Regions from separate parts of the Xanthobacter flavus genome, predicted to be linked through region 2. Evidence: riboswitches for the same ligand, from Rfam matches in the RefSeq annotation. Region 2 holds a riboswitch; each other region holds the start of a gene.

Region 1 (9,716 bases), 4.2 Mb from region 2:
TGTCGTTGCCCTCGACGAAGCCGTGGTAGTTCACCGCCCCCTCCTCCTCCCGGAGGATGCGCGCGGCTTCCTTGACCTCCTCGACGCCCTTGATCTCCTCGACCCCCACGTTGAGCAGGCCGACGGTGGGCCGCTCGATGTCGAACAGAACCCGCGCCATGGCCGAGCCCATGATCGCCATCTCGACCAGGCTCTTGGCGGTGGCGCCGATCGAGGCGCCCACATCCAGCACCACCGTCTCGCCGCGCAGCGTCGGCCAAATGGCGGCGATGGCGGGGCGGCTGATGCCCGGCATGGTGCGCAGGTTGAAATTGGCCATGGCCATCAGCGCGCCGGTGTTGCCGGCGGACACGGCCACATCCGCCTCATGGATCTTCACCGCGTCGATGGCCTTCCACATGGACGATTTGTAGCGGCCGCGGCGCAGCGCCTGGCTCGGCTTGTCGTCCATGCCCACCACCACGTCGGTGTGGACGATGCGGGAGGCGGCGGCGAGCTTGGGGTGGCTCTTGAGCACCTCGCGGATGCGGGCCTCGTCGCCGTAGAGCAGGAAGCTGGTATCCGGATGGCGTCCCAGGGAAATTTCCGCTCCGGCAAGGACCGTCGCGGGTCCATGGTCGCCGCCCATGGCGTCGACGGCGATGCGGACGGCTACGGTCATCTCAGGCTTAAATCCCTGCTTCGATCGAATGGCGGCGGGCACTGCCCTGGCGGAAAAGGTGAGGATCGCAACAAATCCCGGCAATCATGTCCCGTCGCAGCCGTGGCCGGTGCGGCGCGCGGACAATAGCGCGTCGCCGCGCCATCGCAACTGCCCCGGGACGCTGTTCACTCCTTGTCTTTCAACCGCGAGAGCGCCGAGAAGGGCGACAGCGCGGCGGGATCCTCCGCCGGCGGCTCGAACACCGCGCCGGGCTTGCGCGGGTAGGGATCGACGCCGAGCGCCAGGAACTCGCACACGAGCGCGCCCACATCGATGCGGCCGTCGACGATCTCGTCGGGCGGATCGATCCCGTTCTCTTCATCCTCTTCGGAAGGCTTATAGGTGCCGGCGGGGGCGAAGTGGACGTCGATTTCCTCGTCGATGGGCGCGTCGAACGGCTCCAGCGTAACACCGCAGGTCTGGCGCACGGTGGCGCGGAGCCGGCCTGAGACGTGGACCCCCTCCTTGCCTTGGGGAACGATGTGAAGGGTCGCCAGGATGCCTTCGGCCTCAAGGACACCCACATGGCGGGCCAGCACCGCCGTGGTCGCGGCGTCGGGCTCCAGCTTGAGGTGGAGGCCGAGCGGCGGGAGGTCGGCGATGGAAATCATGTGGGAATAAGGAAGGTCGCTCATTGTCCGGCCTCCGGCGCACGCCCGTGTTCGGGGGGCGGCAGCAGCAGCTCGCCCCGGGCGAAGGTTTCAAAAGGCGTCGCCTCAAGGCGTTCGACGGCGGCGCGGACGTAGGCCGCGAAGGGCTCGGCGCGCGGCGACGCTTCGTCCGTGCCGAGGATATTGCGCGCGAGGGCCTGGGCGAGGAGGGCGTTGCCGGGGGCGGCGAGCGCGGTATCATATGCCGCAGCACGGCCGTAGAAGGCTGCGCCGATCTTCTTCATCTTCTTCGGCACGGTGAGATCGCCCACGCCCAGCTCGCGCATGGTGCTGTCCATGTCGGCCGCGAAGGCGTCGAAAATCTCCTGCGACATGGCGCGCGCGGTGTCGTCGCCGCCCTTCAGGCGGTGGCAGACAAGCACGGTATGGAGCACGACCATTTCAAAGCGTCCCTCCAGCGTATCGGGAACGCCGAAGTCGGTGTAGAACTCCGCCCGCCGCGACTGTGCCACGATCGCGCCATACAGGCGCTCGATGGTCTCGCGGGACTTGGCACGCTTTAACGAGCGGAACAGGTTCAGCATTTAAAATCCCGGGCCAAGGTCCGGCGAGGAGTTGAACGGGCAAGCGGCGTAACGCGCCATCGCCCGCATGGCAAGGGGCGGTAGCCGAGGCGACGCTTCGGGGCACTGTTCACAGCACAATGATGGGGATGCGTGTGGCGTCACGAGAAAAGAGCCAGGAGCACACGGGGAACGGCCGGAACACCACGAGCCGGAGGCTTGGCCTTGCGGGAACCGCCGCCCTCCTGCTCGCCGGCATGGCGCTTACGGGCTGCGACCAGGTGGCCGTGAACGGCACGGGCGGCCAGCTCACCGGTGTCGTTCGCACCTATCAGCGCGGTTACGTGCTGGCGGAGGGTGCGCTGGAGCAGGTCCCGGTCGGATCGAGCCAGGAACAGGTGCTGCTGGTGCTTGGCACCCCGTCGACGGTCGCGACCCTGAACGGCGACGCCTTCTTCTACATCTCCCAGACCCAGCAGCGGGTCGCCTTCCTCAAGCCGGAAATCACCGAGCAGAAGGTGCTGGCGGTCTATTTCGACAAGAACAAGCGGGTGACGCGCGTCGCCCAGTACGGGATCAAGGACGGCAAGGTGTTCGACTTCGTGTCGCAGACCACGCCCACCAGCGGCGAGGAGCTGAGCCTTATCCGTCAGCTGATCGGCCTCATCACCTTCTGATCTGGTATCAGCACAGTCCGGCCGCGCATCGCGCGCGCCGGACAGCGACCTGAGGAGACCTTGACCTCAGCCGCGAATGACGCTCCCAAGGGGCGGCGCCGGAGCCCGTGCCCCTTCGGGACGTCCTGCCCTACGCCACGCTTTTCCCTTCGCAATGCCTGCCCGGAGCGACGAGCCCGAACCGATGGCCAGAACACTCGGACAGGACCTCGCCGCCGCGCTGCGCTTCTATTCCCGCCTGCCCTTGCCGGCCCGGGACGAAACCGCTTTCGCGGCCCCCGACATCGACCGCATCGCCTATGCCGTGCCGGTGGCCGGCGCGGTGCTGGGCCTTATCGGGGCGCTCGTCCTCATCCTGGCCATGGCCCTGAAGCTGCCGGCCTTCCTTGCCGCCACGCTCGCGGTGACGGCGCTGGCGCTCGCCACCGGCTGCTTCCACGAGGACGGGTTGGCCGACACCGCCGATGGCCTCGGCGGCGGGCGGGACCGCATCCACAAGCTCACCATCATGCGCGACAGCCGCATCGGCACCTATGGCGCCACCGCGCTTTTGCTGGGCCTGCTGCTGCGGATCGGCGCGCTGGAGGCGCTTGCCCTGTCGGTGGGACCGCTCCGCGCGGGCCTGGTCCTCATTGCCGGCGAGGCCGCCTCCCGCGCCGCCGGCGTGCTGCTCATCGCTGCCCTGCCGCCGGCCCGCACCGATGGCGCCGGGGCGTCCGTCGGCCGGCCCTCGGAGGCGGCGGCGCTGTCCTGTGCGCTGGTCGCGGCGCTCATCGTTTCGGTGCTGATGGTGGCCTCCTTCGGCATCGGTGCCGCGTTTGCCGGACTGATCGGCCCTGCGCTGGTGCTGCTCGTGATGATGCGCCTGTCGGCCCGGCTCATCGGCGGACAGACCGGCGACGTGGCGGGCGCCACCCAGCAGGTGGCGGTGATTGTGTTCCTCCTCGGCGTGCTTATCTTCGGCGGACGGTAGGCGAGCGGCGATTCCCGCCCCGCCTCAGCCGGAAGGAGCCGAGCGCCCGACCGCGCAGCCATGACCCAGCCGTCAGACCCCCGGACCGTTTCCCGCCCCGGCGCCATCCGCTCGCCCTGCATCAAGGTGTGCGTGGTGGAGCCATTGAGCGGCCTGTGCATCGGCTGCGGACGCACGCTGCGGGAGATCGGCGGCTGGGCCTCGTTCTCGCCGGATGCGCGGGAGCGGATCATGGCTGTCCTGCCGGACCGGCTGGCGCGTCTCAAGGAGACGGCGCCGGATGCGTTCATGGAATAGGCCGCCATGCGCAGCGACCGTCTTCTCTGGATCCTCCTCATCGGCCTGTTCGCCGGCGGCGTCATCCTCGCGGTGAACCACGAGCAGGGCGAGGTGGCGGGCATCGACATCAACAAGTTCGGCGCGTTGGTGGGTCAGCTCTCGATCGCGATCTTCATCGGCGCGGCGGCGTGGTCGGTCTTTCGCGGGCGGATCGCCGAATCGCTCATGGCGGCCGCCTTCTGGCTGGTGCTCGCGGCGATGCTGGCGCTCGGCTACACCTATCGCGATCCCCTCGCCCAGGTCGGCCGCAAGGTGCTGGCCGAGGTTGCGCCGGGCTATGCGGTGAACCTCGCGCAGACCGGCACGAGCATGGTGGAGGTCACGCGCGGGGCGGCCGGCGATTTCGCAGTGCGCGCGGGAATCAACGGCTCAGGCGTGAGCATGCTGGTGGACACCGGCGCCTCGTCCGTCGTTTTGACCCATGAGGCGGCGCAGGCGGTGGGCCTGCCGGTGGATTTCCTGAAATATGACGTGCCCGTCGATACCGCCGCCGGCCGCACCCGCGCCGCCGCCGTGGTGCTGGACACCATCACCATCGGCAGCATCGTCGAGCGCCGCGTGCCCGCCCTCGTCTCGCCCGCCGGCGCCTTGCGCACGAGCCTCCTCGGCATGAGCTTCCTGTCCCGGCTCGAGGGCTTCGAGTTCCGCGGCGACAAGCTCGTGATGCGCGGCGGCAAATGATTGTGTTTCCGCTCGCTGCCCGCCTCGGTTAGGTTTTCGGGCGTCCACCCCGCCTGATCTGCGAACCCCGATGCGCGTCCCCACTGCGACCGATCTCCAGAAGGAACGCGCGATCCTGTTCGCGATCCTTCTCGATTTCAGCGTCTTCGTCCCCTACCTCGTCACGGTGTGGCGGATCGGTTCCCTGGCCATGCTGGCGGAGATGCTGCGCGGCGGCCTGCTGTTGCTGGTGGAGGGCCTCGCCCTGCTGACGCTGCGCGCTGCCCATCGCGGCCGCCTTTATTTCTACGATTTCGGCATCGGCAAGCTCGAGCGCATGTTGGCGGCAGCCATCGGCGTGCTGCTGCTGCTGGCGGCCGTCTTCATTCTCATCAAGGTGATGGATTCGACTGAATCCGAGCCCCTGCCACCCTTCTGGGTGGCGGCCGCTCTGGGTCTTGTCATCTACAACCTGTTCACGAATCTGGCGCCGCTGGTTCCGCTGTGGCGGGCGACGCGCGCGGGTACGTCCATCATCGTGCTCAGCCAGTTCCGCGCGCGCATCGCCAAGGCCATCGCCTCGGTGACGGTGGTGGTGTGCGTCGCCCTCGACGTATTGCTTCCGCACACCAAGGTGGCGCTGGTGGCCGACGATATCGGCGGGCTCATCGGCGCGGCCTTCATGCTGGTCATCGGCGGCAGCATGATCTCGGAAGCCCTGCCCGACCTTCTGGACCGCGCGCTCGCCGAACCGTTGCAGATGAAGGTGAACGCCGCGCTCGCCGCCAATTTCGACCGCTACGAGCAGCTCATTGGCGTGCGGACCCGCAAATCCGGCAGTGTCGCTTATGTGGAGATCACGGTGGGCTTCGCGCCGGATCGCACCATCGCCGACGTCAGCTCGGTGACGGAGGGCCTGCGCCAGACGCTGACCGCCGCCATTCCCGATGCCGACGTGGTGGTGATCGCCGCGCCTTATGATCCGGCGACCGAGGCGACCTAGAGCATCTCCAGCCCGACCTTGCGCCGGGGCGGCGGGAAGGCCTTGTCGATGGCGGCGAGGTCGTCCGCATCGAGCGCCAGATCGCGCGCGGCGGCGTTCATCTCCACATGCTCGATGCGGCTCGCCTTGGGAATGGCGATCACATCGCCGCTCCGCATCACCCACGCCAGAGCGACCTGAAACGGGTCCACGCCGTGCTTCTTCGCCACGGCGCCCAAAGCCCCGTTGCGCGGCAGGCGGGCCTGCTCGATGGGGCTGTAGGCCATGATGGGAATGCGGGCGGCGCGCAAGGCCGGAAACAGGGCGAACTCCGGCCCGCGCCGGCTCGGATTGTACAGGACCTGATTGGCGGCGCAGGCGGTTCCGCCCCTGGCGGCAAGAAGCTCCTCCATGTCGTCCGTATCGAGGTTGCTCACACCCCAATGCCGGATCTTGCCGGCCTTCTGCAGCGCCTCGAACCCCGCGATGGTCTCGGACAGGGGATGGTTGCCGCGCCAGTGGAGAAGGTAGAGGTCGATGACGTCGGTCTTCATCCGCTTCAGGCTGCGCTCGCAGGCGGCGGCGACGCCCGCCCGGCTGGCGTTGTGCGGATAGACTTTGCTGACGAGGAACACCTCGTGCCGACGTCCGGCGATGGCTTCGCCCACCACCTCCTCGGCACCGCCATCGCCATACATCTCCGCCGTGTCGATAAGGGTCAGGCCGAGGTCGATCCCGCGCCGGAGCGCGTTCGCCTCCGCGACGCGGGCGGTGGAGCGCTCGCCCATGTACCAGGTGCCCTGGCCGAGGGCGGGCACCGTCTCGCCGCTGGGAAGGGTCACGGTCTTGCTCATTGCCGGTTCCTTGGCATTCGACTGGCCGCTGGCCGATTTCGGGCGACCATAGCGGCTGCGTGAGCGAGGTCCAGAGAGTGCTCCGACCGTCTTGGCCCCCGCCCTGAGACGCAGAACGCCGGCGGGAGCACCGCCGGCGTTCGCCTTGTCTCTAAAAAGAGCGCGATCAGGCCGCGTCGTAGAGCCGGCGCTCCAGCAGCGGGCTGCCGCCCTTGAAGGCACCATGCAGCGCCTTGGCGGCGGCGAGGACAGCGAGGTCCACAAGCGGCTCGACGATGATGACGAGCAGGTACGCGCCGCCGAACGTCGCCACCGACGCGACGTTCTCCGCCGCGAAGCCCTGGCCATAGATGGCCCAGAACGCCACCCAGCCGACGATGCCGGCCTGATAGGTGGTGGAGAGGGCGAGCGCCTGGCCGTACTTCAGCTCCACGTAGGGCGTGCCCGGCGCGACGATGCGGCGCGCGACGGCGGCGACGCCGAACAGCGGCACCAGCAGCGTGGTCACGTTCATGCCGTACTGGGGCAGGTCGAACGGCGCGAAGAACAGGCCCTGGACGAGCAGGCCGAAGGCGAGGCCGAGGGCCGCCGGAGCCGCGCCGAACATCAGGAACAGGGTCGAGCCGAGGATGAGGTGCACTTCCGAGACACCCACCGGATAGTGCGGCAGAACCTCGAAGAAGGAGAAGACGAGGGCGGTGGTGGCGAGGGTGCGGCCCGCCAGCGAGAGGACGCCGCGCTCACGCGCCGCCTCATAGGCAAGCTTGAGGGCGTAGCCGCCGGCGGCGGCCGCCGTGACATAGCTGAGGCCGATCTTGGCCCCGTCCACGAGTCCGGGTTCGATATGCATGTTCGTCTCCGTTGCCGTCTCACCCGACGGCCCGAGGGGTTCATCATGCGACCGGCCGGTCTCCTGACTCGCGGGTCTACGCTCACCCCCGCCTTCCCGGCCGGCCCGAAGGGCTGTGGCCAGTGGCATGCTGGAAGATCGCTCGCCGCTTACAGTCGCGGGGGCGGTTGAGGCTTCGGCCGGATCTCGCGGATGATTCTCCGCGCAATCCCGCCCTACCCCATTCCCGTTTCACTCCGGATGCCGAGGCAGCCGGAGCACCGTTCGCAAGCGCAGCAGGCACCGAACGCCGCCGCCCTGTCAAGCAATCCCGTAGCAATGGGACGCGCGCCGTGGCCTTCGCCGGGCGCGCATCCTGCCGCTCGGGGCGGGAAGCTCCGCGTCAGTGGCTGGAGTGGGCGCCGCTGCCCTGAGCGCCCATGCCCTCCACCTTGAACTGAACAGGGACGGTGCCGGCCTTCTCGAAGGTCAGCGTGCCGTCCACCAGCGTGCCCTCCTTCAGCGGGGCCTTCAGGTCGAGGAACATGATGTGGTAGCCGCCGGGCTTCAGCTCGAGGCTGCCCCCGGCCGGAATGGCGAGACCGTCCGGCAGGGGACGCATCACCATCACGCCATCCTTCATGCTCATTTCGTGGATTTCCACGCGCCCGGCGAACGGCGCGGTGGCGGCGACGAGGCGGTCGGGGGCGGTTCCCGTGTTCTTCACCACGAGATAGCCGCCGGCGACGGTGGCGCCGCCGGGCGTGGCGCGCGACCAGGGATGGTCGATCTGCAGGGGCCCGGCCTTGAAGTCATGCGCGACGGCGGCGCCGGCCAGCGCCGCGGTGGCGATGGCGGCGGCGATGATGGTGCGGCGGGTGAGGTGAAAGATGGACATGTGTACTCCTGCATGGCGCCGGGGGCTGCTGCCGCTCGGCGGGATGGAGTGAAGGGCTGGATGAAAGGGATCGCGCGCGGCGCGGTGCCAGCGCATCGGGGTGCGCGGAGACCCGCAACGGCTAAAGGAAAGGACGCGAGACAGCGTCAGCCAGCCAGCGGCGGCCCCTGGGACGAACGCGGCTCGCGCCGGTCCCGGCCCGTCCCCTCGATGCCGGCGAGCGGAAGGGCGCCCGGTCGATGATCCGAAGCAACCGGCATCCCCGCCCCGGCGACGGCGGGCAGTAACGGGGCCGGAGAATGGCCGGCGCATAAGGCGCAGCAGACGGAATGGTCCGCCCGCGGCATGGACGGATCGCCACCCTGCCCGTCGGCCGTGCCGATGCACAGGACGCTGCCATCGGTGCCGGCAGCCATGTCCATGGCGCCGGAGCGATCGAAGGCCAGACCGGCGACCACCAGCTGCAAAAGGAAGGCATAGGCGAGCACGACGCTGAGCGCGCCGCGTATCCACATTGCCCTCCGCCAGTGCGCCACCCGTCGCTCCCGAACCTCGACCATGGGCCGGCATGTTAACGGCGCGGCGTGGAAAGTCATCCGCCGCCACGCGGCGTCGGCCCGCTGCCCCTGGCCACGCCCCTCAGAAGTGGATGGCGAGCCGCGCCACGCCCCTTTGCGACACGAAGTCCTGGCCCACGTTGAGCCCGTACTCCAGCTTGAGTTCCAGATTGTCGCGGGTCACGGCCTGAAGGCCGAGGTCCAGATTACCGAGCACGTTGGGGATCGGCGTGGTGGTGGTGAAGCTGCCGGCGGAGAGCGGCGCCCACAGGAAGCGGGCGGTGGTCTGCCACGCGTCGTTGGAGGCGAAGGAGGCGCCGAGGGTCATGTAGGGCCGCAGGACGATGCCGTCCGGCAGGTCGATCCGGCCGCCGAACTCCACCGCCGGCGTGGCGATGAAGGTGGTGAGGCTTGAGGCCTGCAACGCCAGCTCCGCGCCCGTCAGGCCCATTTCGGTGAAGGCCGGCATCTCCACATGCACCACATCGAGGTCCACGCGCGGACGGACGTAGAAGTTGGAGTAGGTGAACTCGTAGGCCGCCCGCAGCCGGCCGGTGAGGTTGTAGACATCGGACGTGCTTGTGGCCTGCCCGCCCGCGAGGCCGATGATGCGCGTGTTGTCGTAGGACACCCAGCCGGCATCGAGCGCGGCCGAGAACAGCCAGGGGCCGGTCTGGTATTTCAAGGCGACGCCGATATCCCCGCCGTTGCCGCTCGACGAGAACCAGCCGCTGGTGCTGGAGACCGAGGACTGCTGGTAGGCGCCGGACAAGGCGAGGAACCAGTCGGTGGCAAGCTCGCGCTGCACGCCGGCCTGGAAGATCACGCTGTCGGAGGCGAAGCCCGCCATCTGCGCCGTGGTGGACTGGCTGGTGCGGTCGTAGATGATGCGCGCCCAGGCGCAATTGTCCTCCCTCAGCTGGGTGCTCTGCGCCACGAAGACCGGGCAGCTCATGGTGCGGTCGAGGAAGGCCTGGCTCTCGCCGATGCGCAGCCCGGCCGGCGCCTGCAGCAACTGCGGGGAGAGCTGGCCCAGCGCGCTCTGGTAGGCGAGCGGCGAACTCACGTCG
Region 2 (9,716 bases):
GGCGGCGCCCAATTCCTCCCGCGTCTCGAACGCGCCGCGCTGCAATTGCGCCTCGATGCCCGCGCCATAGGCGCCGGGGGCGGAGCCGAACAGGCGGGCGAGGTCCTCGCCCTTGCGCCGGGCCGCGGCGAGGGGGTTTTCGCTCTCCTCCTCGTCGCGCGCGGCCACCGCGCGGACGGCGGCATCGAGCAAAGCGATCTGGGTGGGGAAGATGTCGCGGAACAGGCCGGAGATGCGGAAGGTCACGTCGATGCGCGGGCGGCCGAGCACGGCGGGCGGCAGCACCTCCACGCCCGTCACGCGGCCGGTCGCCGCCTCCCACACCGGCCGGCAACCGAGGAAGGCGAGCCCCTGGGCGATCTCCTCGCCCCCCGTGCGCAGGCTGGCGCTGCCCCACAGGTCCAGCACCAGCGCGCGGGGCCAGTCGCCCTGCTCTTGCAGGATGAGGCGCAGCGCCTCGTCCGCCGCCTTGCGGGCGAGGTCGCAGGCGGTGGGGGTGGGCAGCGTGCGCGGATCGGCGGTGAAGAGATTGCGCCCGGTGGGCAGCACATCCCGCCGCCCCCGCGCCGGGGCGCCGGCCGGGCCGGCCGGCACGAAGCGGCCGTCGAGGGCCGTGAGCAGCGCGCAGGTTTCCGCGCCCGCCGAGGCGGCGCGCAGCGGGTCGGCCTCGCCCTCGGCCATGGCGCCGAAGATGTGGAGGCCGTCCTTCACCGCCAGATCCTTCAGGTCACACAGCCAGGCATCGATGCGGCGCAGCGCCTCGTCGGGATCGGTGGCGGCGGAAACGCCAGCGGTGGCGGCAAGGCCGGTCTCGGCGGCGGTCTCGACGATGAGCGTGGCCAGACGTTCGCGGCGGCGGCGGTCGAGGCCGTCCGCCTGCGCATATTCGTCCACCAGCCGCTCCAGCCGCTGCTCGGCCTCGCTGAGGCCCGCACTCGTGAGGGGCGGCGGCAGATGGCCGATGGTGACGGCGGCGAGCCGGCGCTTGGCCTGTGCCGCCTCGCCGGGATTGGAGACGATGAAGGGATAGACCACCGGCAGCGCGCCCATCACCACCTGCGGGAAACAGGCCGGCGTGAGCGCCACCGCCTTGCCCGGCAGCCACTCCAGCGTGCCATGGGCGCCGAGATGGACCACCGCATGGGCATCGAGCCCCGCGCGCAGCCACAGGCCGAAGGCGAGGAGCCCGTGGCGCGGCGGCAGGCTCGCGTCGTGATAATCCGCCCGCCGGTCGAGGCTCGCGCCGCGATCGGGGGCGAAGGCGAGCGTGATGTTTCCAGAGCGGGCGAGGCGAAAGCGGAAGGCACCGCCGGCAACGTCTGCATCGTCCTCAGGCGCGCCCCAGGCGGCGGTCACGGCGGCCTGCACGGGCTCGGGCAAAACGGCGAACAGGCGGCGATAGTCGTCCAGCGCCAGTGCCGGTTCCGGCCGGATGGCGGCGAGGAGCGCCTTTGCATCGTCGGGCACGGGGCCCGCGCCATATCCAGCCGCCGCGAGTGTCCCAAGCATCCGCCGCGCGCTCTCGGGCACGTCGAGGCCCACCGCATAGCCCGAGCGGCCCTCGGCGCCGGGATAATCCGGCAGGATCAGCGCGAGGCGCCGCTCTGCGTGCGGCGTGGCGGCGAGGCGGACCAGCGCCGCCGCGCGGTCCGCCACATGGGCCACCGCCTGCGGCTCCGGCCGGTTGATGGCGGCGGTGAAGGCGAGGTCGGCGTCGGGCGGGGCGAAATCCTTGAAGGAGAGGGCGCCGGCCAGCACACGCCCGTCCAGCTCCGGCAGCACCACGTGCATGGCGAGGTCCGCCGCCGAGAAGCCGCGCGGGCTCCCCGCCCACGCCTCCCGCGCCGTGGTCGCGGGCGCGGCCTGAAGCACCGGGGGGCCACCTTCCGGGAACAGCTCAGCCGCGTCTCCTGCCGCGAAGGCGGTGGTGGTGAGGATGACCGCCGGATCGAGCGCCGCGCAAGCTTCCCGCACGGCGGCGCGGGCCTCCGGCGCCTTCAGGCTGGGCACGAACAGGCAGTGCGCCGCGATGCCCCGCGCCTCCAGCGCCTCCGCCAGCGCATCCACGGCGGCGGTGTCGGCGGCGAGCCATTGCGACCGATAGAAGAGGATGAGCGCGTTCGGCCGCCCTTCGCGGGCTCCGCGCACGTCCTCCAGCGTCGCGAGACCCGCGCCGGGGCGATGGAAGGCGGTGCCCGGAACCGGGCGCGGCGCGGGGATGGGGCCGGGCGCGGCGAAGCCCGCCGCCTCACCCATGGCGGCGAGCAGGGCCGCCATATTGTCCGGCCCGCCGGCGCGGAAATAACCAAGCCAAAGGGCGAGCGTGTCCTGCGGCAGCGTGGAGAGCGCGGCGAGGCGCGGATCGTCCTGGTCCTCCCCCGGCAGGAGCGCGAGGGCGATGCCGCGCGCGCGGGCCATGGCGGCCAATTGCTCGGCGCCATAGCGCCACCAGTCCAGCCCGCCGAGCTGGCGCACCAGCACCACCTTCGCCTTGGCCGCGACCTTCTGAACCCACAAATCCACGGACATGGGGTGGCGCAGATCCTTCAGCCGCGCGAGGCGCAGGCTCGGAACCGCAGCGCCGCGCGCCCGCCAGGCGGCGGACAGGCCGATGAGATCGCTGTCGGTGAAGGAGAGGGCCACCATGTCGCCGGGCGGCTGGGCGAGGTCGACCGGCTCGGCCAACTCCTCCAGGCTCGTCGATGTGGTGGCGAGGATGTGCATGGCCTAGCCGAGGATGGCCTGTTCCACGGCCGCGCGATCGAAGCCCTTGAGGCCGATCACCACCAGCGCCCCGCGCCGTGCCTCGCCCGCATTCCATGCGCGATCGAAATGGTGCGACACGCGCGGGCCGACGCCCTGCACCAGCAGGCGCAGCGGCTTGCCTTCCACGGCGGCGAAGCCCTTCACACGCAGCACGTCCGGCGTCTCCGCCGCCTTCACCACGCGGGCGGCCAAAGCGGCGGGATCGGCGATTTCGGGCAGCGCCAGCACGATGCTCTCGAACTCGTCGTGATCGTGGTCTTCCTCGTCGTCGTGGTGGGTGCGGCGGGCATCGATAACATCCTCCGCGCCGACGCCGAGGCCGAGCAGCACCGCCAGATCCACCTTGCCACCGGAAGCGCGCACCAGCTTCACCGCGCGCGGCAGGGCGCCGGCCACGGCCTTCTCGGCGGCGGCGAAACCGGCCGCGTCCAAGAGGTCGGACTTGGAGAGCACGACGAGATCGGCGCAGGCGATCTGGTCCTCGAACACCTCTTCCACCGGGTCGTCATGGTCGAGGCTCTCATCCCCGGCCCTTTGCGCATCGAGCGCGGCGAGATCGGGCGCGACGCGGCCTTCGGCCAGCGCCGGGCCATCCACCACGGCGATCACGCCATCCACCGTCACCCGGCCCTTGATGGCCGGCCACTGGAAGGCCTGGACCAGGGGCTTGGGCAGCGCGAGGCCGGAGGTCTCGATGAGGATGTGGTCCACTCTCGGCGCGCGGGCGAGGATCTGGTCCAGCGCCGGCACGAAATCATCCGCCACGGTGCAGCACAGGCAGCCGTTGGCGAGTTCCACGATGCTGGTCTCGTCGCAGCTCTCGATGCCGCAGCCCTTCAGGATTTCGCCGTCGATGCCCACGTCGCCGAACTCGTTGACGATGACCGCGAGGCGCTTGCCGCCGGCATTCTCGAGCACATGGCGGATCAGCGTCGTCTTCCCGGCGCCGAGGAAGCCGGTGACGATGGTGCAGGGCACGCGGGCGAGCGAGGTCATCGGGTCTCCTTGGGAAGGGAAAGCGGGGGAATGCGCGCGACCATGCCGCGCTTGAGCGCGTCCGGCCGGCCGCGCCATGGCATCAGGCCGTCCTGCGAGCCGGCGAGAAGCGCGGCGCCGGCGAGAAGGTCGGCGGCGCTGTCGGGGGAAAGGTCGCCGAACACATAGGTCCAGCCGTCGCGGCGGACCATGGCGGCGGACAGCGCGCGCTTGCAATTGGCGAGGCAAGAGACGCCCACGACCGCGACGCCGTCGGAGACGGTGGCCGCACAGGCGGAGGCGAGGAGGCGCGCGCCGTCGCGCTCGGCGTCGGGCGGGGCGTCGTTGCCGGGGGCGCGGCAGGTCGTGCAGATGAGGAGGGTGACGGCGGGAGCGGTATCGCGCGCGGCTTCAGGCGCGCAGCCGGATTCCAGGCTTTCAGCGCCCGGCTCGGGTGACGTGCTGTCGGGAATCGCGCTGCGCTCCACCGGCCGGTCCACGGGTGCGAGCGCCCACGCGTGCGGGCTCGAAGGGACGCAGAACCGGAGCACCCCGCCCGGCGCGGACCTCGTCGAAGGCAGGTCTCCTGGCTCGCGGATCACCGCCCCTGCCGCCTTCCCGGATGAATCCAGTGGCGTCTGGCAGGGGCTCACCGCCGACAGTTGCGGGGGCAGCCGCGGCATTGGAGGGTATTCACCTCCGCACCGCATTCCCTTTTTCGCCCGTGTGGGAACACGGGACCTTCGACGCCGCCACTAAAGGCAGGGCGGGCGGGATTGTCAAATGAGGGACGGGAACCACGTTCGCACGTCGGACAGCAACGGCGCAGCCGGAGCGGCAGCCGTGCACCGGGCACGCGGCGGTTCATCGGCCGGGTTCCGCGCCTCTAGATCTGCCGGAACCGCGCCCGGATTCGCCGTTCCAGCTCGTCGCGCACCTGCCGGTAGGCGTCGAGGCGCTGCTCGCGGTTGCCGCCTTCGCCGGTGGGGTCGGGGGTGGGCCAGTATTCCACCTTGAGGGCGTTGGTGCGGGTCAGCTCCAGCGCGCGGTGGTGGGCGTCGGGGGAGAGGGAGATGGCGAGGTCGAAATTCAGCCCCTCATACTCCTCCAGATCCTCGACGCTCTGCGGCCGGTGCTTCTTCACATCGAGGCCGATCTCCTCCATCACCGCTGTGACGAAGGGATCGGCATCGCCGGCGATCACCCCGGCCGAGCCCACATAGACGGATTTGCCGAACAGATGCCGGGCGAGCGCGGACGCCATCACCGAGCGCACCACGTTCTGTCCGCACATGAAGAGAACCGATTGCGGCCGCGCTGAGCGCTGGGGCGCCGCAGGGGGCTCCATCGTCGCTCAGCCTTTCCAGTGCAGGGCGCAGATGAGCGTGAACAGGCGGCGGGCGGTGTCGAAATCCACCACCACCTTGCCGTCCAGGCGCTCCTGCAACAGCGTAGATCCCTCGTTGTGCAGGCCCCGCCGGCCCATGTCGATGGCCTCGATCTGGCTCGGCGAGGCGGTGCGGATGGCGTTGTAATAGCTCTCGCAGACCAGGAAATAGTCCTTCACCACCTTGCGGAAGGGGGTGAGAGAGAGGTGGTGCTGCACCACCTGATCGCCGCTCTCGCGCTTGACGTCCAGCACGAGGCGGTTGTCGGCGAGCGAGATGACGAGGCGGTAAGGCCCCTCCCCCGGATCGCCGCAGGGCATGAAGCTGTTGTCCTCGATGAGGTCCCAGATGGCGGTCGCGCGCTCGTGCTCGATGTCCGGGCTGCCGGCGTGGCCGATGGAGGCGTCGTCGAGGGTCACGGCGCAGAGGCGGGCCGTGGGGCTCCTCTCCGGCTTGTCGCTCATCGCTATTCCCCCGTCATCTGTTGCTGCGGATGGAGACGGACCGCCCGTGCGCGTCCAACCGCTCCACGGCGGCGAGGCGCACGGCGGCCGGGCCGAGCTTTTCCAGCGCGTCGGCATCGAGCTTGAGGATGGACGTTCGCTTCATGAAGTCCAGCACGCCGAGCCCGGAGGAAAAGCGGGCCGAGCGGGCGGTGGGGAGCACGTGGTTGGTGCCGCCCACATAGTCGCCGATGGCCTCCGGGGTCCAGGCGCCGATGAAGATGGCGCCGGCGTGCCGCACCCTGGCGGCCAGCGCGTCGGCGTCCACCGCGTGGATCTCCAGATGCTCCGGCGCGATGCGGTCCACCAGCGGGATGGCGTCGGCGAGGCTGTCCACCAGGAAGATGGCGCCATGGTCGCGCCAGGAGGCGGAGGCGATCGCGGCGCGCGGCAGGGTGGCGAGCATGCCCTCCACCGCCTGTTCCACCCGGTCCGCCAGCTCCGGCGAATTGGTGATGAGGATGGACTGGGCGGCGGTGTCATGCTCCGCCTGGGCAAGGAGGTCGGCGGCGATGAAATCCGCGCTCGCGTCGCCGTCGGCGAGGATCAGCACCTCGGAGGGGCCGGCCACCATGTCGATGCCGACCTTGCCGAACACCTGCCGCTTGGCCGCCGCCACGAAGGCGTTGCCGGGGCCGACGATCTTGTCCACCGGGCGGATGGTCTCCGTCCCGTAGGCGAGCGCCGCCACCGCCTGCGCCCCGCCCACGCGATAGACCTCGTGCACCCCGGCGAGCCGGGCGGCCGCGAGCACCAGCGGCGCGATCACGCCGTCCGGCGCCGGCACCACCATGACGATGCGCGGCACGCCAGCCACCTGCGCCGGCACCGCATTCATCAGCACGGATGACGGATAGGCGGCGGTACCGCCGGGCACGTAGAGGCCCACGGCATCCACGCTGGTCCAGCGATGGCCGAGGGTGACGCCGGCGGCGTCCACATAGGTCTCGTCCGTCGGCTTCTGGCGGGCGTGGTGCGCCTCGATGCGGGCCTTGGCGAAGTCCAGCGCCGCGCGGGTCTCTTCGGGGATGGAGGCGAGGGCCGCGTCCAGCTCGGCGTCGCTCACCTTGATGCCGAGGGCGTCGAGGTCCACCCGGTCGAAGGTGCGCGACAGGTCCACCAGCGCCCGGTCGCCGCGGGCGCGGACATCGGCGATGATGGCGGACACCTTGTCCTGCACGTCCACGGACGCCTCGCGCTTGGAGCCGAGGAAGTCGATGAAGCGCTCGGGAAAGTCGGGCTGGGAAAGAGTGAGGCGGATCGGCATGCCGCCTTGCTAGAGCAGGTTCGCGCGCGAGGGAAGCCCCAAGCGGTGCAGCCGCCGTGCATCGGCCCTCGCCGCGCAACCGGGCGCGGTGCGGAGGGTCAACGGGCGGCGCGGAAGGCCTCCTGGGGCCAGAGCGGCCGGGCGAACAGGTAGCCCTGCGCGAGCTCGCAGCCCTGGCTCAGGAGAAAGTCGGCCTCGTCGCGGGTCTCGACACCCTCCGCCACGGTGGTCAGATCCAGCGCCCGGCCGAGGCTGAGCATGGAGGTGATGATCTTGCTGCTCTGCGCCTCTGTGGCGATGCGCCGCGTGAAGGATCGGTCGATCTTGATCTTGTCGATGGGCAGCTCGTTGAGATGGCGCAGGCTGGAAAAGCCGGTGCCGAAATCGTCGAGGGAGATGCGCACTCCGGCCTGCTTGAAGGCCGCAAGGGTGCTGCGCGCGGTTTCGAAATCGGCCAGAAGGCCAGTCTCGGTGATTTCCAGCTCGATCTGGTGGGGCGGAATGTTCATCTGCGCGAAGAGCGCAAGGGTGCGAAACGGAAGGCGTGGATCCGCCAGTTGGACCGGGGAGAGGTTCACGGCCACCGGCAGCTGTGTCGGCCAGGTGGCGAGGTCATTCCCCACCCGGCGCAGCATGGCGGTGAACAGCGCATCGATCAGGCCCTCATCCTCCGCGATGGGGATGAAGTCCACCGGACCAAGGAGGCCACGCTCGGGATGCCGCCAGCGCGCCAGCGCCTCGAATCCCGCCGTCTCGCCCGTCGCGAGCCTGACCACCGGCTGGTACTGAGCGACGATCTCGCCGGATTCCAGGCCGGCCCTGAGCTCGGCCTCGATTTCGCGTCGCGCCCGTCCGCGGGCGTCGAGGTCGGAATCATAGAGCGCATAGCGGTCCTTGCCCGCGGCCTTGGCCTGGCGAAGGGCCTTTTCGGCGGATTGCAGGAGCACGGACGGCGACGACCCGTCGCGGGGGTATTTGCTGATGCCGATGCTGGCGGTGATCTCAACCTCGGCGCCATGGCAATCGAACGGCTCGCGCAGGCGCGACAGCAGACGGCTCGCCATTCGAAAGAGCGCATCGGTCTCATCAGCCCCCATCGGGAACAGGATGGCGAACTCGGCGCTTCCCAGCCGGGCGACCATGCCATCGCGACGCGGGGTGGAAACGAGGCGCGCCGCCACCTGGCGCAGGAGATCGTCACCGGCGACGTGTCCGTGCTGCTCGTTCACCCCGCGCATCATGTCCACGTCCACCACAAGGAGCGCGAGACGCGTGCCCTTGCCCCAGGCCGCCTTCAGCTCCCGGCTGAATTCCTGCTCGAACTGCATGCGGTTGGCGATGCCGGTGAGACTGTCGAATGCGGAGGCATCGTCCGCCTCCTTCTGCGTCGCCCGCTGCCGGACCACGAGCCTGCGCAGCCGGCGTTCGCGGACGATCAGGATCGTGATGAGAGCGAGTGTCGCGACAGCCCATCCGGCGAATACTTCATCGAGATACCAGACTTCATGCCTAGACCCCAGCGAAAACAAAGGATGAAAAATGTCCAAATGGAGGAGAGCAAAATAAGAGGCGATGGATACGAGAATTATGCTGCCATAAGTCAGGATCGAACGACGACTGGTCGCATTATTTGAAGTGCCGCGCGACATAAGTATAGGTGTTTTGTCCTTGGCAGCCCCTGGCCACCATTAACTACGTGCATTCATGACACATTTCATAGCGACGATTCCAGAGTGACGCTGACCGCCTGTGTCAGCGTCATCATCAATCATCGCCAGAACGTTACGACCCTGCGATACGCACGGATCATACGCGGTTCGAATTCTTGGGTTTTGGGCGAGGACCCTATCCTGCGCTACCGCCTGGACTGGCGGCGGGATCGGCAACTTCCGGATGCCTGGGCGCATGGGTGCAGCCCCAAGCCGGGCCGAGATCCCTGAGGCCGGCCTCGATGCACTCCACCTCGAGCCGCACCTCGGCACCGCCGGAGAAGGTGAGATAGACGAAGCCCGAGGGCTGATCGCCCGGCATGAAGGTGACGGCGAGAAGATTGAGCACGCCGGTCCGCTGCGCCTCCTCCATGCCGCGGCACTTCACGTCCCGCACCCGCTCGAAATGCAGGCCGGTGCGGCGGCGCACCGTCTCGTTGGCGGCGACCTTCTGGTCCCAGTCGAAGCGGTTCAGCACCAGGGCAAAACGCTGCAGCCGGGGCAGGAAGCCCATGTCCACCTTCTTCACCACCGCATCCTGCAGATGGGCGGAAAAAATGGCGAGGTCTTCCTCGTCGAGGGCGATGAGCTTCAGGTTTTCCATTGCGATGCAGCCTCTTGGGGGCGTGAACCGCAGATAGCGACGCCACCCGCCGCCCGCAAGGGGCTGGGGGGGGGGAAGGTGGTCCCGCTGCCGGCTGTTCTCCCCTCTCCCGCAAGGGGAGAGGGGGCGCGGCCGGTGCCTTCACCGGGCGCCGGCGCGCATCCGGCCACGCTCGATCAGGGCGCACGGGCGGTCGCGTCGGCGTGCTTTGCCGGCAAGGCTGCGCCCTGTAGGTTCGCCCCGCGACGGGGGAGGCACGGATGGGGGCGGTCGGGTTCATGTGGCGGGGAACGAAGCGCACGGTGAAAATCGCGGCGCTGCTGATCTTCGCGGTCATCGCCACGGTCTTCGTGGTGCGGGCGGTGGATTCCCAGCGCGGCCCGCCCCTTGACCGCTGGCACACCTACCACCCGCCGGAGCTGAGCCGCAGCGAACTCGCGCGCGCCGACCTCGCCGCCTACATGGCCGCCGAGGACAAGGCCTTCGCTGGCGTGAAGGCCAATG
Region 3 (9,716 bases), 100 kb from region 2:
CGCGCGACGAAATTCACCGCGAGCGTCTCGGTGGCCTGCCAGTCGAGCCGGGTGGAGTAGGTCCAGTTGTCATAGGCATTGGGATTGCGCGGCCAGAAGGGCGGGGCAATGTTCTGCGGCGTCACCGGAATATCGGTGGAGGAGAAGTGGGTGACGTTGAACGAATAGGCCAGCTTCTCGGTGGAGCCTGTGAGGCTCGCATACTGGTTGAAGGTGCCGAGCGCGCCGCCCTCCACATAGGCCGACACCTTGGGCGGCCCCTCGCCCTTCCTGGTGGTGATGGAGATGACGCCGCCGATGGCGTCCGAGCCGTAGAGGCCGGATTGCGGGCCACGCAGCACCTCCACGCGTTCGAGATCGGAGGCGAGCAGCTTGCCGAAATCGAACGCGCCGTTGGTGGCGGCGGGATTGCCGGCGTCGATGCCGTCGATCAGCACCTTCACATGGTTGGAATTGGTGCCCCGGATGAACACCGAGGTGGTGCCCCCCGGCCCGCCGGTCTGCACCACGTTGAGGCCGGGCAGCGATTGCAGAACGTCCGGCAAGGTGCGCTGCTGGTTGCGGGCGATGTCCTGCTCGGTGACGATGCTGACCGAACTCGCCACCTCGGTCTCGGGGGTGGGGATGCCGGTGGCGCTGACCACCAGTTCCGGCAGGTCGCCGGCATTCTGGTCGTCTGCATTCAGATTTTGGGTCTGGGCGAGCGCGGAGGGAACGCAGGCAAGAGCCAGCAGGGCCGCGGCCGGCAGCGCGCGGCGGGATCGGAACGGGAAAAGGGACGGCATGAGGAACTCGACGGCACGGGTGGTCCGTCACCGCGAACGAGGCATGCCCGGCCCTATCGGACCGGGACAAAACCGCCATCAGGAGAACCCCGCCCGATGTGCTCGCGCGTGACCACGGCTGACGGCAGGTCTCCTGGCTCGCGGGTCGCCGCCCTTGTGCCGCCTTCCCAGGCCTTGCGACCCAGTGGCTGATGGCAGAGGACTCGCCGCTTACAGTTGCGGGGGCAGCCGCGGCATATCCGGCAAGGCCGGAGCACCGCGTTCCCTTTTGATCCCTTGCGGGAACCGTCGCCACGACCATAGGCGGGGGCGGTCCCTCGCGTCAACGAATCCTTCGCATCTGCAAAAACTTGAACGCAACTGCGGAAAGACCTCGCGTAACCGCGAGCGTAGCGATCACATCTTGCGCTTTGCTTCACCAAACGCGTGGTCCGAAACCACCACCGCGCCGTAAATTCTGCATGCGACTGCCTGCAAAAACGGCACCAGCAAAGGCTCGACCCTCCTTCCGCTAGGTTATGGTAGCGCACGGTTCTCAATTCGCTTAAACGATTGAGAGCCGCCCCGTCCTGCGGGAGGGTGGGCACTACTAAAGTATAATAACCGAATAATCGGACACACAGGGAGTAGAAGATGCGACTGAGGAGCATGGTCGCGGCTTTGGCCGCAGGCGTTGCCGTTTTCGGGCTTGCCTTTTCCGGCGCAGCCTACGCCGCCGACCCCATCAAAATCGGACTCACCGGCCCCTTCACCGGCGGCTCGTCCTCCATGGGCGTGAGCATGCGCGACGGCGTGAAGCTCGCCGTGGATGAGGTGAACAAGGCCGGGGGCGTACTGGGCCGTCCCCTCCAGCTCGTCGAGCGTGACGACGAGGCCAAGAACGAGGTGGGCGTGCAGATCGCCCAGGAGCTCATCAACAAGGAAGGCGTCGTCGCTACCCTCGGCTACATCAACACCGGCGTGGCGCTGGCCTCCCAGCGCTTCTATCAGGAAGCCGAGATTCCAGTGATCAACAACGTGGCCACCGGCACCCTCATCTCCAAGCAGTTCGTGCCGCCGGACAACAAGAACAACTACATCTTCCGCACCTCCGCCAACGACGCCATCCAGAGCGCCATGATCGCCGACGAGGCGGTGAAGCGGCAGGGTTTCAAGAAGCCGGCCATCCTCGCCGACTCGACCAATTACGGCCAGCTCGGCCGCGCCGATCTGGTGAAGGCCCTCGCCACCATGGGCGTGAAGCCGGTTGCCGAAGAAAAGTTCAACATCGGCGACACCGACATGACCGCGCAGCTGCTGCGCGCCAAGGAGGCCGGCGCCGACGTGGTGCTGACCTACGCCATCGGCCCCGAACTGGCGCAGATCGCCAACGGCATGGCCAAGCTCGGCTGGAAGGTGCCCATGATCGGCTCGTGGACGCTCTCCATGGCCAATTTCATCGACACCGCCGGTGCCAACGGCAACGGCGCGATGATGCCGCAGACCTTCATCCAGCTGCCGGACACCCCCAAGCGCAAGGCCTTCATCGAGGCCTATCAGGCCGCCTACAAGATCGACCGCATGCCCTCGCCGGTCTCCGCCGCGCAGGGCTATGATTCGGTGCTGCTGCTCGCCGCCGCCATCAAGCAGGCGGGCTCCACCGACGGCCGCAAGGTCCGCGAGGCGCTGGAAAACCTCAGCACCAAGGTCGAGGGCGTGGTCACCGTCTACGACAAGCCCTTCTCCGCCACCGACCACGAGGCCATCACCGCCAACATCCCGGTGTTCGGCCTCGTGAAGGACGGCCGCGTGGTCGCCGCCCACCCCGAGGACATCGCCGGCGACAAGGCGGTGCGGGTGAAGGCGAAGAACTGAGGCTGACCGGGCCGCGTCCACTAGCTGACCCGGCCCTTTTGTGCGCCGTCATCCCCCGGCTTGTCCGGGGGATCCACGGGGTGACCTGGCGGCCTGCGAAGTAACAAAGAGCTGACCAGGCGGCGAAGTGGATGCCCCGGACGAGCCGGGGCATGACGGAACTGGGTGGGGTGTCGGTTCATAACCCGCCCCGCGATCAGCCCCCTTCACCCCACACCATTCGGATCGCCGCGCCATCGAGCGCGGCGGCCGGTTCGCCGGAACCCTGCCGTGACGCGGGGGCCGCGCCCCCTTCCGGAGATCGTCATGAACGTCCTCTCGCAGCTCATCGTGAGCGGCATCGCCGTGGGCATGATCTACGGCGTCATCGCCTTCAGCTATCAGCTCACCTTCGCCACCTCGAAGACCCTGAACTTCGGCCAGGGCGAGGCCCTGATGCTGGGGGCGCTGGTGGGCCTCACCACCATCAATTTCCTCATCGGCCAGGCGCTCGGCACCCTGTGGGCCTACCTGCTCATGCTGCCCATCGTCTTCGCCTTCGGCCTCGCGCAGGGCGCGGTGGTGGAATGGCTCGGCGTGCGGCAGGCGGTGAAGGCGAAGTCGGAAGCCGGCTGGATCATGGCGACCATCGCGCTGGGCATCATCTTCCGCAATCTCGCCGAGAACATCTGGGGCCGCGACGCGCTGCGCTTCCCCTCCCCGCTGCCGGAGGCGGCGCTCACCATCGGCCCGGTGCGCATCCAGCCCATGGAGATCGCCATCGTCATCGGCGCGCTCGCCATCATGCTGGCGGTGGAAATCTTCAACCGGCGCTCCATCTTCGGCAAGGCCGTGGTGGCCACCGCCAATGACCGCGACGCGGCGGGCCTGATGGGCATCGACACGCGGCGCGTCATCACCTTCTCCTACGCGCTCTCCTCCATGACCGCGGCGTTCGCCGGCGTGCTCATCGCCCCCGTCACCCTCACCGGCGCCACCATGGGCGCGGTACTGGGGCTGAAGGCGTTCGCGGTGGCCATCATCGGCGGCCTGTCGAGCGGCATGGGCGTCATCGTCGGCGGCCTCATCCTCGGCATCACCGAGACGCTGACCGGCTACTACATCTCCACCGGCTACAAGGACGTGCCGGGCCTCGTGCTGCTGCTGCTGGTGCTCTCGCTGAAGCCCTCGGGCCTGTTCGGCCGCGCCACCATCAAGAAGGTCTGAGCCCCATGCTCGCGCGCCGCCTCCTCTCCTCCACGGGGTCGCTCCTCGGCCTCGCGGTGCTCGTCGTGCTGCCGTTCGTGGTGACGAGCCCCTATTATCTCCACCTGCTGGTGACCATCGCCATCTTCTCGATCCTGCTGCTCGGGCTCGACGTGGTGTTCGGCTATACGGGCGAGGTGTCCATCGGCCATGCCGCGCTGTTCGGCATCGGCGCCTACACGGCCGGCTGCCTCGCCATGCATTTCGGCATCGGCTTCTGGCCGGCGCTGCCCTTGGCCATCGTCGTCGCCTGCCTGTTCGGCGTGGTGCTGGCGCTGCCGGCGCTGCGCGTCACCGGCCCCTATCTCGCCATGGTGACGCTGGCCTTCGGCACCATCGTGCAGATCCTCATCAACGAGATGACGGACCTCACCAACGGTCCCCTCGGCATCAAGCTGACGACGCCCCTCTTCATCGACCTCAGGTGGCTCGGCGACACCATTCCGCTGTTCGACATGTCGCTGAAGCGCATGAAGGAAGTGGAATATTACTACATCGCCGCCATCGCGCTGGTGCTCACCCTCATCATCATCAACCGCATCCTCGCCTCCCACCTCGGCCGGGCGTTCGAGGCGCTGCGCGACAGCCCCATCGCGTCCGATTGCATGGGCGTGTCGGTCTACAAGCACAAGGTGCTGGCCTTCGTGATCTCCGCCGGCCTCGCCGGCCTCGCGGGGGCGCTGTTCGCCTATTCGGAGCAGTATATCGCGCCGAACAATTTCGGCTTTGAGCTGTCGGTGCAGTTCCTGCTGGCGGTCACGGTGGGCGGGCGCAAGTCTCGGCTGGGGCCGATCCTCGGCGCGGTCATCATCGTGTTCCTGCCGAACCTGCTGTCCGACATCGAGCTGTTCCGCTACATCGCCGGCACCATCGCGCTCATCGCCGTCATCGCCGGCGCGCGGGTCTTCGTGAAGGATCCGGAGAACCGCGTGCGCAACGCCATTCCCGTGGTGCTGTGCCTCGCCTTCTTCGTCTTCTCGATGCTGCTGCAGAAGATCACCGACTACAAGCTCGCCGTCTTCGGCGTGATGATCCTGTTCGTGGTCTATTATCTGCCGGACGGCATCGTCGGCTTCCTGAAGCGCGCCGCCGCACAGCTCTGGCCGAGCCTCGTGCAGTCCCACGCCGTCATCCACGCCGACACCCACGGCAAGGCGGTCACCGCCTCCCACGAAGGCCATTCGGGCGTGCTGCTCCACGTGGACAATGTGGTGATGCAGTTCGGCGGCCTGCGGGCGCTGGATCAGGTCTCCATCGAGGTGAAGCCCGGCACCATCCACGGCCTCATCGGGCCGAACGGCTCGGGCAAGAGCACCATGATGAACGTGCTCACCGGCATCTATGTGCCCACGGCCGGCGCCGTCCGGTTCAAGGGGCAGGACATGGCCGGCAAGACCTCTTCCGACATCGCCAGCGAGGGCATCGCCCGCACCTTCCAGAACGTGCAGCTCTTCGCCGAGCTGACCCTGATCGAGAACGTGCTGGTGGGCCTCCACCACACCTATCAGGCGACCTTCGCCGAGGTGGCGCTGGGCCTGCCGCGCATAAGGCGGGAGGAGAAGGCGGCGCGCGAGCGGGCCATGAGCCTCCTCGCCTTCGTCGGCCTCTCGGACCTCGCCAACGAGGAGGCGCGCAACCTGCCGTATGGTAAGCAGCGCCTGCTGGAGATCGCCCGCGCACTGGCCCTCGATCCCGCCCTCCTGCTGCTCGACGAGCCCGCCGCCGGCCTCACCGCGCCGGACATCAAGCACCTCGTGGAGATCATCAAGAAGGTGCGCCACGCGGGGCTCACCATCGTGCTCATCGAGCATCACATGGATGTGGTGATGGGCCTGTGCGACACGGTGACGGTGCTGGACTTCGGCCAGAAGATCGCCGAGGGCAAGCCAGCCGAGGTGCAGGCCAACGAGCGCGTCATCGAGGCCTATCTCGGCGGCGCCGCCGCTGCGGCGGAATGAGGAGATCGCCATGCTCGAAGTGAACGATCTCGTCGCCGGCTACGGCAAGGTGAAGGTGCTGCACGGCCTCTCCCTCAAGGTGGAGGAAGGCCGGCTCGTCACCCTCATCGGCTCCAACGGCGCCGGCAAGACGACGACGCTGCGCGCCATCTCCGGCATGATCGTGCCGGAATCGGGCACGGTGCGGCTAGGGGGCGAAGACCTCACCGGCCAGCCCTCCTTCAAGATCACCAAGAAGGGCCTCGCCCACTCGCCCGAGGGGCGGCGCGTGTTCCCCACCCAGAGCGTGAAGGACAACCTTCTGCTCGGCGCCTTCCCCCGCCTCACGGGGGCGCGGGAGCGCGGCGACGTGGAGGGCGACCTCGACCGCATGTTCACGCTCTTCCCGCGCCTCGCCGAGCGCCGCGCCCAGCTTGCCGGCACCCTCTCCGGCGGCGAGCAGCAGATGCTCGCCATGGCCCGCGCGCTGATGCTGAACCCGCGCGTGCTGCTCCTGGACGAGCCCTCCATGGGCCTCGCCCCGCGCCTCGTGGCGGAGGTGTTCGCCACCATCGCGCGGCTCAAGGAGCAGAAGATCACCATGCTGCTGGTGGAGCAGTTCGCCGCCGCCGCGCTGGAGGTGGCCGATTTCGGCTATGTGCTGGAGAACGGTCGCGTCGCCGCCAAGGGTCCGGCGGAAGCGCTGCGCAACGACAGCGCGGTGCGCGCCGCCTATCTCGGACACGCCCACTGAGTGGAGCCGCCCACTGAGGGCGAACGCCTGATTGCAACACGAAGGGCGCCCCAGTGGGCGCCTTTTTTGTTGGTCCGGAAGTGCTCCATCCCAGCGCTTTTCTTTATGGGATTTTTATTTCGGCCCATCGCGGCCCGTCTCGAATCTTTATGCGCAAGGTGACACCTTTCGATCGCTGAGCAGCGGCCGGGCGAAAAGGTTCCGGCGCTGCGGCCGGTCGCGACGCAGGTCCTCCCGCGTCATTGCGGCCCGACACTTCTGCGAGGACGGACGTCCCATGCTCGACATTCTGATGCTCGCCCTGACCGGCGGGCTTTTCGCTCTCGCCATCGGCTACGGCTACGCCTGCGAGCGGCTCTAGCGCCGGCTTACGGCAAGAAAGCTCTTCGGCCACCCAAGCCGTCATGCCCTGGCTTGTCCGGGGCATTCACTGCGTCGCCCTCTGCGCGCCACAAGACCTCGCACCCGGCTAGCCGCGAAGTGGATCCCCGGACAAGCCGGGGGATGACCAACCTTCATAGTATTCGAAGGAAAAATCCATGACCCTAGACTTCGCATTGGGAGGCCTCATCACGATAGGCCTCCTCTTCTACCTCACCCTCGCGTTGCTGAAGCCCGAGCGGTTCTGAGGAGGCACCGATGACCCTCAACGGCTGGATCCAGATCGCCCTGTTCTGCGCGATCATTCTCGCGCTCACCCCGCTCCTCGGCGGCTACATGACCCGCGTGTTCGCGGGCGAGCGCACATTCCTCTCCCCGGTCCTGCGCCCGGTGGAAGGCGCCCTCTACGCCCTCGCCGGCGTGGACGCCAAGCGCGAGCAGACGTGGCTCGGCTACACCCTCGCCATGCTGGTGTTCCACGTAGGCGGCTTCCTCATCCTCTATGCGATCCTGCGCCTGCAGGACCTGCTGCCGCTGAACCCGCAGGAGATGGCGGCGATGCCGCCGGACCTGTCGCTGAACACCGCCGTCAGCTTCCTCACCAACACCAACTGGCAGAATTACGGTGGCGAGAGCACGCTCAGCTATCTCGCGCAGATGCTGGGGCTGACCCACCAGAACTTCCTCTCCGCCGCCACCGGCATCGCGCTGGCGGTGGCGCTGATCCGCGGCTTCTCCCGCGCCTCGGCGCAGACGGTGGGCAATTTCTGGGTGGATGTGACCCGCTGCACCCTCTACGTGCTGCTGCCGCTCTGCATTCCCTACACCCTGTTCCTCGTCTGGCAGGGCATCCCGCAGACGCTCGGGCCCTATGTGGATGCGACCACGCTGGACGGCGCGAAGCAGACCATCGCGGTCGGCCCCGTGGCCTCGCAGGTGGCGATCAAGATGCTCGGCACCAATGGCGGCGGCTTCTTCAACGCCAATGCCTCGCACCCGTTCGAGAACCCCACCGCGCTCTCCAATTTCGTGCAGATGCTCTCCATCTTCGCGCTGGGCGCGGGCCTTACCAACGTGTTCGGCCGCATGGTGGGCGACGTGCGCAAGGGCTGGGCGATCCTCGCCGCCATGGGCGTCATCTTCGTCGCGGGTGTGGCCGTCACCTATTGGGCCGAGTCCGCCGGCACGCCGGGGCTGAACGCGCTGGGGCTGACGGGCGGCAACATGGAAGGCAAGGAGGTGCGCTTCGGCATCGTCGCCTCGGCTCTCTTCGCCGTCATCACCACCGCCGCCTCCTGCGGCGCGGTGAACGCGATGCATGACAGCTTCACCGCGCTCGGCGGCATGATCCCGCTCATCAACATGGAGCTGGGCGAGATCATCGTCGGCGGCGTGGGCGCGGGCATGTACGGCATGCTGCTGTTCGTGGTGGTGGCCATGTTCGTGGCCGGCCTCATGGTGGGTCGCACGCCCGAATATGCCGGCAAGAAGATCGAGGCCAAGGAAGTGAAGATGGCGATGCTCGCCATCCTCGTCCTGCCCTTGATGATGCTCGGCTGGACCGCGGTCGCCACCGTGCTGCCCTCGGCGGTGGCCTCCATCGCCAATCCCGGGCCGCACGGCTTCTCCGAGATCCTCTACGCCTTCACCTCGGCGACGGCGAACAACGGCTCGGCCTTCGGCGGGCTCACCGGCAACACGCCCTTCTACAATGTGACGCTTGCCATCTCCATGTTTATCGGCCGCTTCATGATGATCGTGCCGGCCATGGCGCTGGCGGGATCGCTCGCGGCGAAGAAGACCGTGCCGGCGTCGGCGGGCACCTTTCCCACCCGTGGCGGGCTCTTCGTCGGCCTGCTGGTGGGCGTCATCCTCATCGTCGGCGGCCTCACCTTCTTCCCGGCGCTCGCGCTCGGGCCGATCGTGGAGCACCTCGCGGCGGTGGCCGGCCAGACCTTCGGGGGCTGAGATGGCACGCAGCACCCCTCCCGCGCGGGCTCCGGCCCTGCGCACCTCCGAACTCATCCTCCTTTTGACCCTCGCCGCCTTCGTCCTCGTCGCCGCCATCCAGATGGTGGCGCTCGTTGTCGGCAAACCCTGATTTCCGGGAGCCATCCATGGCCAAGCCCCGTTCCAGCAGCATCCTCGACCCGGCCATCCTGGTGCCGGCCATCGGCGCGTCGTTCAAGAAGCTCGATCCGCGCGCGATGGTGAAGAACCCGGTGATGTTCGTGGTGGAGGTGGTCGCCCTCCTCACCACAATTCTCTTCGTCCGCGACGTCGTGGCGGGAGGGAGCGGCCTCGGCTTCTCCTTCCAGATCATCCTGTGGCTGTGGTTCACCGTGCTGTTCGCCAATTTCGCGGAAGCGGTGGCGGAAGGGCGCGGAAAGGCGCAGGCGGATTCGCTCCGCCGCACCCGAGCGGAGACGCAGGCGAAGCTCCTCACCGGTGCCGGCAATGACTGGCGAGAGGTGGCCGGCACCTCGCTCAAGGTCGGCGACGTGGTGCTGGTGGAGGCGGGCGACGTGATCCCCTCCGACGGCGAGGTGGTGGAGGGCGTCGCCTCGGTCAACGAGGCGGCCATCACCGGCGAGAGCGCGCCGGTGATCCGCGAGAGCGGCGGCGACCGCTCCGCCGTCACCGGCGGCACCACGGTCATCTCCGACCACATCAAGGTGCGCATCACCGCGGCGGCCGGCTCCACCTTCCTCGACCGCATGATCCACCTGGTGGAAGGGGCGGAGCGGCAGAAGACGCCGA

The links. Region 2 has a riboswitch for cobalamin ahead of J2126_RS04250 (DUF1636 family protein). Riboswitches for the same ligand answer to the same signal wherever they lie in the genome.
Region 1: it holds a riboswitch for cobalamin, as region 2 does, so the genes downstream of both, J2126_RS23740 (energy-coupling factor ABC transporter permease) here and J2126_RS04250 (DUF1636 family protein) in region 2, are expected to answer to the same signal.
Region 3: it holds a riboswitch for cobalamin, as region 2 does, so the genes downstream of both, J2126_RS03790 (TonB-dependent receptor plug domain-containing protein) here and J2126_RS04250 (DUF1636 family protein) in region 2, are expected to answer to the same signal.

The regions. Positions count from the first base shown of each region.
Region 1 covers NZ_JAGGML010000001.1:5,051,053-5,060,768, forward strand. The annotation lists gene plsX (phosphate acyltransferase PlsX) at 1-661, opposite strand, end outside; gene J2126_RS23700 (YceD family protein) at 829-1,338, opposite strand; gene J2126_RS23705 (ubiquinol-cytochrome C chaperone family protein) at 1,335-1,898, opposite strand; gene J2126_RS23710 (outer membrane protein assembly factor BamE) at 2,027-2,554, shown strand; gene cobS (adenosylcobinamide-GDP ribazoletransferase) at 2,739-3,527, shown strand; gene J2126_RS23720 (DUF1289 domain-containing protein) at 3,588-3,824, shown strand; gene J2126_RS23725 (TIGR02281 family clan AA aspartic protease) at 3,831-4,547, shown strand; gene J2126_RS23730 (cation diffusion facilitator family transporter) at 4,618-5,529, shown strand; gene J2126_RS23735 (aldo/keto reductase) at 5,526-6,362, opposite strand; gene J2126_RS23740 (energy-coupling factor ABC transporter permease) at 6,529-7,212, opposite strand; cobalamin riboswitch at 7,249-7,492, opposite strand; gene J2126_RS23745 (copper chaperone PCu(A)C) at 7,595-8,089, opposite strand; gene J2126_RS23750 (hypothetical protein) at 8,236-8,604, opposite strand; gene J2126_RS23755 (autotransporter outer membrane beta-barrel domain-containing protein) at 8,729-9,716, opposite strand, start outside.
Region 2 covers NZ_JAGGML010000001.1:865,121-874,836, forward strand. The annotation lists gene cobN (cobaltochelatase subunit CobN) at 1-2,724, opposite strand, end outside; gene cobW (cobalamin biosynthesis protein CobW) at 2,728-3,762, opposite strand; gene J2126_RS04250 (DUF1636 family protein) at 3,759-4,229, opposite strand; cobalamin riboswitch at 4,301-4,501, opposite strand; gene J2126_RS04255 (low molecular weight phosphatase family protein) at 4,628-5,089, opposite strand; gene J2126_RS04260 (UPF0262 family protein) at 5,096-5,593, opposite strand; gene hisD (histidinol dehydrogenase) at 5,607-6,899, opposite strand; gene J2126_RS04270 (putative bifunctional diguanylate cyclase/phosphodiesterase) at 6,998-8,305, opposite strand; gene J2126_RS04275 (DUF2948 family protein) at 8,745-9,212, opposite strand; gene J2126_RS04280 (alpha/beta hydrolase) at 9,473-9,716, shown strand, end outside.
Region 3 covers NZ_JAGGML010000001.1:763,779-773,494, forward strand. The annotation lists gene J2126_RS03790 (TonB-dependent receptor plug domain-containing protein) at 1-785, opposite strand, end outside; cobalamin riboswitch at 892-1,089, opposite strand; gene J2126_RS03795 (ABC transporter substrate-binding protein) at 1,419-2,639, shown strand; gene J2126_RS03800 (branched-chain amino acid ABC transporter permease) at 2,946-3,845, shown strand; gene J2126_RS03805 (branched-chain amino acid ABC transporter ATP-binding protein/permease) at 3,851-5,842, shown strand; gene J2126_RS03810 (ABC transporter ATP-binding protein) at 5,853-6,575, shown strand; gene J2126_RS03815 (K(+)-transporting ATPase subunit F) at 7,115-7,204, shown strand; gene kdpA (potassium-transporting ATPase subunit KdpA) at 7,215-8,924, shown strand; gene J2126_RS25580 (hypothetical protein) at 8,926-9,057, shown strand; gene kdpB (potassium-transporting ATPase subunit KdpB) at 9,074-9,716, shown strand, end outside.